Regions from separate parts of the Luteipulveratus halotolerans genome, predicted to be linked through region 1. Evidence: riboswitches for the same ligand, from Rfam matches in the RefSeq annotation. Region 1 holds a riboswitch; the other holds the start of a gene.
The links. Region 1 has a riboswitch for S-adenosylmethionine ahead of VV01_RS02770 (MetQ/NlpA family ABC transporter substrate-binding protein). Riboswitches for the same ligand answer to the same signal wherever they lie in the genome.
Positions count from the first base shown of each region.

Region 2: another riboswitch for S-adenosylmethionine. It lies ahead of VV01_RS05845 (aminotransferase class V-fold PLP-dependent enzyme); the one in region 1 lies ahead of VV01_RS02770 (MetQ/NlpA family ABC transporter substrate-binding protein).

Region 1 covers NZ_LAIR01000002.1:477,253-481,301, reverse strand. The annotation lists gene VV01_RS02785 (NADH-quinone oxidoreductase subunit A) at 1-112, opposite strand, end outside; gene VV01_RS02780 (hypothetical protein) at 122-1,456, opposite strand; gene VV01_RS23770 (NAD-dependent epimerase/dehydratase family protein) at 1,456-2,469, opposite strand; SAM riboswitch class IV at 2,633-2,744, shown strand; gene VV01_RS02770 (MetQ/NlpA family ABC transporter substrate-binding protein) at 2,940-3,896, shown strand; gene VV01_RS02765 (methionine ABC transporter ATP-binding protein) at 3,893-4,049, shown strand, end outside.
Region 2 covers NZ_LAIR01000002.1:1,105,053-1,109,101, forward strand. The annotation lists gene VV01_RS05840 (hypothetical protein) at 52-570, shown strand; gene VV01_RS05845 (aminotransferase class V-fold PLP-dependent enzyme) at 588-1,961, opposite strand; SAM riboswitch class IV at 1,978-2,090, opposite strand; gene VV01_RS05850 (DNA translocase FtsK) at 2,261-4,049, shown strand, end outside.

The DNA.
Region 1 (4,049 bases):
TGGGTGACACGGGCGAGAGCAGCCGGCGCATCAGCATCGCGACGACGAACAGCAGGAGACCGGCGACAGCCACCGCCGCCACCACGAGGTATCCCGCCAGGTTCGCGCTCACCCGGGCAGCCTAACGAGCAGCGAGCCTCACCTGGTGGACCCGCCCGTCATCCGACCTGTCAGGTGTACGCCGGTCGCGCACCTGCGCGGCGACGACCAGGCCCACCGCCCCCACATAGCTCACCAGCCGGGTCGTCGACCAGTCCCACGGCAGGGCCGGAGCGAAGTAGGTCAGCGTCGGCGCGAGGCACAACCACAACCACCGCAACCGGCCGGTCATCGCGACGAGGACCACCAGCAGCAGCGGGTACCAGGGGTAGTTCGGGGTCGTCAGCGCGAGGTACAGCCCCACCGCCGTGACCGCCGTACACTCCGGCCGCTCGGCATCGCCCCACCACCACAGCGCGAGCAGCCCGCCCGCGAGCAGCAACGGGGTGACCACGGCCGCCGCTGCGTCGCCGACGAGCAGGCCGGTCACCAGGTAACGCCCGCCGTCGGCGTACTCCTCCTCACGCAGATAGCCCGGCAGGTAGCCCAGCACTGCGGGTCCGACGGCGACGACGTGCGGCAGATAGCCGAGCACGAGCACCGTGAGCGCTCCGGCCGTCATCCGCGACGGCCGGCGCCCCGCCGTGGCGAGCAGGACGACCGGGAACAGCTTGGTCGCGACCGCGGCCCCGAAGGCCAGCCCGGCGGCGTACGTCCTGCGGCGGTCCAGCGCGAGCAGCCCGAGCACGCTGAGCAGCACGGCGAGCCAGTCGATGTGAGCGTTGTTGGTCGCCTCGACCGCGACCAGCGGGTTGAGCGCCCACACCGCGACCCACCACAGCGGCGTCCCGCGCGTGCGGCTCCAGCGCACGAGCAGCAGTGCCACGGCGAGGACGCCGATCGCTGCGGACACCTGTAGCGGCCGGTGCGAGTCATGGCCGGCGCCGGCCACCCGCATCGCCACGAACGCGTTCTGCGCCACCGGCGGGTAGATCGTGTGGACCGTCGGGCGATTGATCTCGGTGCACACCTCGTCAGCCCGGTGCGCCGGGCACGGACGCTCGGTCGGGAACGCGAACTCGCCACGCAGCGGGGTGAGCTCGGCGTCGACCGGCGCGTACCGGTACGGGTCGGTGCCGCTCAGCTGCACCTTCGCGTCCCAGACGTAGCGGAAGTCGTCGTCGCTGCTCGACGGAGCCGCCGTGAGCGCGACGACCTGAAGGAGCGCGCACCCGCCGAGGAGTACGCCGGCCAGGACTCGTCGGGACAACACGGTGCGGCGCAGCCACCACAGCAGGGCGAGGAGCACCCCGAAGGCAGCCACCTGGGACCAGACCTGCACCGCATGGTCGCCCGGGTGATGCACGAAGACGGTGACGCCGACGACCATCAGGCCGACGAGTCCTCCAGCAACCATCACGCCCCCATCGTCGCCGGTAGAACGAGCGAGATCGACCGGATACCAACGTGTTCCGCACTTCGTAAGGGTCGAATCGGGGCCGTCGGCAGCACGATGGACCCATGCCGCCGACGCTCCCCCGCCTGCCCGATGCCCCACCCTCGTGGTGGCCGTCGTCCGACCCGTGACCGACGCGTGGCCGGCCGCTCACCGCTCGCCTCGGGCTCGCCGTCGGCGTGACCATGCTCGTCTGCTTCGCGACCGGGCTGATCAGCCAATACCACGCGCATCCGTGGGGGTGGCTGCCTCCGCCGGCCTCGCCGGCGTGGGGATACCGCCTCACCCAGGGCGTCCACGTGATCACCGGCATCGCGGCGATCCCGCTGCTGCTGGCCAAGCTGTGGTCCGTGCAGCACCGGCTGCGCCAGTGGCCACCGGTGCGTTCGCTCGTGCACGGCGCCGAGCGTGCGGCGGTCGGGCTGCTCGTCGCCGCAGCGCTGCTCGAGCTGGTCACGGGCTTCCTCAACGTCCTGCAGTACTACCCGTGGCCCTGGGACTTCGTCGCCGTCCACTTCGCGACGGCCTGGTTGCTGGTCGGCGCGCTGCTGGTGCACGTGGCGGCCCAGCTGCCCGCGATCCAGGAGGGGCTGCGCACCCGGCTCTCGTGGTCGCCCGCGAGTGACGCCGTGCTGAGGGCAACGGCCGCGCCCTTCTCCGTAGACGACCATCGAGCTCGCGAGCACCAGCCTGCGCACGCCACGGCGTGCCATCGCTGCCAGCAGCGTGGTCGTGCCGACGTCGTTGTGCGAGGCGTACGCCGGCAGGTCCGCCACGTCGACGCCGCGCCCGACCTTGGCCGCCAGGTGCGCGACGACGTCGACGCGGTGCACCGCGCGCTCGGCCACGTCCGGGTCGCGTACGTCATCACCGTCGACCAGGTCGAGCCGGGTCACGTCGTGACCGGCTGCCGTCGCAGCGTCCACGACGTGCCGTCCGATGAACCCGGCGCCGCCGGTCACGAGCAGTCTCATGTACTCACGCTAGGCGCGAGACCTGTTGGGACACAGCGGGATCGGCCCCGTCAGGCGATCGTTCCGCACTTCGTCACATCCGGTCCCGACGTGACCCACGTCATAATCCCGTGTTGGGTTACCCATTTGACTTCCCGCTGAACGCGTTCTTACCGTAGGCCCAGGTCATGAGACCCAGCGACAAGCCCTGGCTTGCTGGGCGGCAACCCTCACGGACGTGGCGGGGTGCTCCAGGTGACGACCGGGCGCGACCAACCCTCGCGCAAGCACTCCACTCCCGTAGTGGCCGACCTTCGAGGACGCCCATGCACCACCACACGCACCACTCGGCACCGACGACCACCCGTCGTTGCTGCTGTCCGCGCTGCCGCTGACAGGCGCGCCGCACAGCCCTCACGCACCCACCGCAGCAACCCCGCAGGGGTCGGCTGACCCTGCCGTCCTCCCTGCCCGCACCGAAAGGAACCACCATGTCCGAGACCCCGAAAACCCCTGAGAATGTTGACGGTTCGACGCCCGCGCTGCCCGACAAGCCCGGCCGCGGCAAGGGCGCTCTGTTCGGCGCTGCAGCCGCCGGCGTCGTCGTCCTCGTCGCCGCCGGCTTCGCGATCAAGGCCGTCGCGTCCGACGACGACGAGGGCGGCACGCAGACCGTCAGCATCGGGACGACCGAGGCGAGCGCGCCCTACTGGAAGCCGCTGCAGGACCTCGCCGCCAAGCAGGGCATCACCATCAAGGTGGTCAACTTCGGTGACTACACGCAGGCCAACCCCGCCCTCGCGCAGAAGCAGACCGACCTCAACCTGTTCCAGCACCTGCAGTTCCTCGCGACGTACGACGTCGAGGCGGACCAGGACCTGACGCCGATCGGCTCGACGGTCGTCGTACCGCTGGGTGTCTACTCCAAGAAGCACACGGCGCTCAACCAGATCCCCCAGGGCGGCAAGGTCGCGATCCCCAACGACCCGACCAACCAGGCGCGGGCGCTGCTCGTGCTGCAGCAGGCCGGCCTGCTCAAGCTCAAGGGCGGCGGCAACACGCTGTCGACCCCCAAGGACATCGACACCGGCGCCTCCAAGGTCACCGTCGCCCCGGTCGACGCCGCGCAGACCGTGGCCTCGCTGCCGTCTGTCGACGCGTCGGTGATCAACAACAACTTCGCCCTCGACGCCAAGCTCGACCCGAAGAAGGCGCTGTTCAACGACGACCCGAAGCGCCCGGAGGCCGAGCCCTACATCAACGCGTTCGTCGCGCGCGCCGAGGACAAGGACAACCCGACCTACCTCAAGATCGCGAAGCTCTACCACGACCCCTCGGTGATCACGCAGGTCGAGGCGTACTCCAAGGGCACCGCGGTCATCGTCGACAAGCCGCGGGCCGACCTGGTGAAGATCACGGACAAGCTCAAGGCGGACGCGAAGAAGTGACTGAGCACGACGCACTGATCGAGCTGCGGGGCGTCGGCAAGACGTTCACGCGCGGCAAGAGCACCGTCACGGCCCTGCGGGACATCGACCTCGATGTCCCGCAGGGTCGGGTGTCGGCGGTCATCGGTTACTCGGGCGCCGGCAAGTCCACGC
Region 2 (4,049 bases), 630 kb from region 1:
CGGCATCCCGCGGGTTGCTGGGTGCGTGAGGGCTCAGGGGAGGTGAAGGCGATGCAGGGGAGCAGCAGGCGCGCCGGCGCAGCGCTCGTGGCCGCACTCGCCCTGGCAGCGTGCTCATCGCACGATCAGGCCGGTGAGGTGCGGGCGGACTACCCCTCGTACGCGTCCCTGGACGAGCTGGCGTCGGCCTCGACGGTGGTCGCCCGCCTCACGGTGTCGTCGTCGGTCCGGGAGTCGACGGTGCCGATGGCCGGCCACGACGTGCCGCACAAGCTGCGTGCGGCCACGGTCACCGACGCCCTGGCGGGTGACCTGGCCGCCGGGCAGACCATCGACCTGATCCGGCCGGGAACACCCGCTGAGCCGATGCAGGGAATGCGCGACGTCGAGCCGAGCACCGACTACCTCCTGTTCCTCGAGGTCCATCCGGACGGCCGAGAAGCCGAGGTCGTCGGCGGCGACGAGGGCATCTTCGAACCCGTCATGGGCAGCACGTCGTTCAGGTCGCCGAAGTTCGGCACGGTCAGCGCTGCCGCACTGCAGTCAGCCCTCCGCAGGGCTCACCCGTAGGTCGGTTGGTTGCTCGGTCACCAGGGGCGCGGCTCGGACAGGTCGCGCGGGTCGTCCTGAGCGACCCACCCGGTGTCGGTGTGCTCGTACGTCGACGTCGGGCCGTTCTCGACCAGCCGTCGTACGCCGTGCACGAGCCGCTCGATGTGCTCGCGGGTGGTGGCCAGGCCGACACTCGCCCGGACCGCCGTGCCGTCGCCGTCGAACAACGTCTCGCACAGCAGGTGGGCGCAGAACCGTCCGTCGCGCACGGCCAGGCCGTACTCGTCGGCGAGCACCTGCGACACCAGTGACGGGGCGTACCCGTCGACGGTGAACGTCGCGACGCCCACGCCGTCGGCAGCCGGGCCGAGGACGTGGTGCAGCGTCACGCCGGGGATCTCGGTGAGGCCCGCGCGCAGCGCGTCGAGCAGCTCGGCCTCGTGAGCCTCGATCGCGTCGCGATGGGCCGAGATCGTCGCGCAGGCGCTGGCCAGGGCGATGGCACCGACGGCGTTGGGCGTACCGCCCTCGTGCCGCGCCGGGCCTTCCTGCCAGCGCGTGTGCTGGTGCGAGACCGTGTGGGTGGCGCCGCCCGCGGGGAGGTAGGGCTCGGAGGCGTCGAGCCAGTCGGTGCGGCCGACGAGCGCGCCCGCACCGTAGGGCGCGTAGGTCTTGTGGCCCGAGAAGGCCACCCAGTCGACGTCGAGCTCGCTGATGTCGACCCGGCGATGCGGAGCCAGCTGCGCGGCATCGAGCACCGTCCGCGCGCCGTAGCGGCGGGCGACCGCGGCCAGGTCGGCGACCGGCCAGATGTCGCCGGTGACGTTGCACGCGCCGGTGATCACCACGAGTGCGGGCTCAGCGGGATCGAGGGCCGCGAGGGCGTCGTCGAGCAGCGTGACGGACTCCTCGGCGCTGGTCGGCACGGGGATGCGCGTGGTCCGGGCGACGGTCCAGGGGAGCAGTGCCGCATGGTGCGCGGACTCGAACACCAGCACGTTGGTGCGCGGCGGCAGCGTGTGCGCGAGCAGGCGCAGGGCGTCGGTGGTGTTGCGGGTGAAGACGACCTCGTCGTCGGCCCGGGCTCCGACGAACTGGCCGACCTCGCCGCGAGCCTGCTCGAACCAGTCGGTCGTGAGGCGGCTGGTGTATCCCGCACCGCGGTGGACCGAGCCGTAGCGCCGCTGGACCGCCTCGACGGCGTCGGTGACGGCGACCAGAGCCGGCGTCGTGGCCGCGTGGTCGAGGTTGCCGAAGTCGACGACCGTGCGGTGGATGGTGGGTACGCCGAGCTCGGCGCCGACGGTGAGCGGCAGGTCACCGGTCGTCCGAGGTGCAGGACGCGGGCTCTGGCGAACCAGGCTCAGGCGGGGCGCAGGGGCAGCGGGGGAGTGGGGTGCCGTCGACACAGGGACGCTCCTTGGACGTTCGCGCTTGCCGAGGGCGGATGCCGTCGGCCGGGTCGTCACCCGGAGCACCCCACCGCGATGGAGGGTTGCCGCTCAGCCAGCCGGGGCTTGTCGCTGAGACTCTTGACCTGTCCCCGACGATAGCCACAGCCGTCGCCGGGGGTCCATCCCGTGGGCAGCAAGTCTTGACATCTGAGAGCGCACCGAGCCGCACGCCGGCTGCCGCGCCGGCCGAGAAAAGCCGCCGCACCCCGCGTGTGACCTATGGGTCTGATGGGGTTCGCGACTACTCTGCGAGCGTGGCCACACGTCAGTCCACGTCGTCCAAGACCGGCTCCAGCGGGAACCGGTCGACGTCGGCGCGTCCGAAGTCCTCAGGCCGTCGTACCTCGACCCGCCCACCGGCCAAGAAGGGTGCCGCGACCGCTCGCGGCAGCCGTCCGGCCCAGGGTGGAGGTCTGCCCCTGCCGCTGCGCGCCGTGCGCGGCACCTGGATGGGAGTCGCACACGTGGCCGGTGGAGCCGCACGACGCGTGGGCACGTCCGCGCGCGACCTCGAGCCCGAGCACCGCCGCGACGGCATCGGCTTCCTGCTGATCGCGCTGGCGATCGTGGTCGCCGCCCGTGAGTGGTGGGGCCTGTCGGGCCGCTTCGGCGACATCGTCCACTCGGTCGTGGCCGGCACCTTCGGGGTCGCCGGCTTCGCCCTTCCGCTGGTCCTGCTGCTGCTCGGCGTGCACATGATGCGCTCGCCCAAGGGGCACCAGCCCACCAACCGCATCATCATCGGTCTGGTCATGCTGGCGTTCTCGGCGTGCGGCCTGGCGAGCCTCGCCAAGGGCATGCCCGAGCCGTCCGAGGGCACCGAGGCGGTCAACCGGGCCGGCGGCATGATCGGCTACCTCGCCTCGAGCCCGCTCGTCGCCGGCGTCCGCGTGTGGGGCACCGTGCCGATCCTGCTGCTGCTCGGGATCTTCGGCCTCCTGGTCGTCACCGCGACGCCGGTCCACCAGATCGGCTACCGCCTGCGTGAGGCCCGCGACCGGCTCCTCTACTACAGCGAGTCCGACAGCACCGACGACGAGCTCGACGCCGTCGCAGCCGACCGCCACGGCGCCGACATCGACGGCAAGAAGCGCCGGCGTACGACCCGCAAGGCCAAGACCGAGGACGACGACAGCGTCGTCGGCGACGAGGCGTTCGAGCAGGCCGCCCAGGTCGCCCCTCGACGGACCAAGAGCGGGCGCGCGCTGCGCCCGGGCGAGAAGGCACCCGCCGACGACGTCGAGGTCTACGACCACGACGAGGTCGAGGGCGCGACGAGCGGCGGTGCAGCGGCCGAGGCCCTCGAACGCGCCAAGCGCGGCAGCAAGCTGCCCAAGCCCCAGCCCGGGGCGCTCGCCGAGCAGACCAGCCGCGGCCTGGAGGCGCCGCCCACCCAGCAGCTGCCGCAACGGGTCGAGCAGCTCGCGCTGGCGGGCGACGTCACCTACACGCTGCCCGAGAGCCAGCTGCTCGAGCAGGGCACGCCCCACAAGTCGCGCTCGGCGGCCAACGACAAGGTGGTCGAGGCGCTCACCGAGACGCTGGAGTCGTTCGGCGTCGACGCCCAGGTCACAGGCTTCACCCGTGGGCCGACCGTCACCCGCTACGAGGTCGAGCTCGGCACCGGCACCAAGGTCGAGCGGGTCACCGCGCTGTCCAAGAACATCGCGTACGCCGTCGCCTCGGCCGACGTGCGCATCCTCAGCCCGATCCCGGGCAAGAAGGCCATCGGCATCGAGATCCCCAACACCGACCGCGAGACGGTCAGTCTGGGCGACGTGCTGCGCAGCCAGGCGGCGCGCGGCAACGAGCACCCGATGGTGATGGGCGTCGGCAAGGACGTCGAGGGCGGCTACGTCACCGCCAACCTCGCCAAGATGCCGCACATGCTCGTCGCGGGTGCGACCGGCGCCGGTAAGTCCAGCTTCGTCAACTCGATGATCACCTCGATCCTGATGCGCGCGACGCCCGACGAGGTGCGCATGGTGCTCGTCGACCCCAAGCGGGTCGAGCTCACCGGCTACGAGGGCATCCCGCACCTGA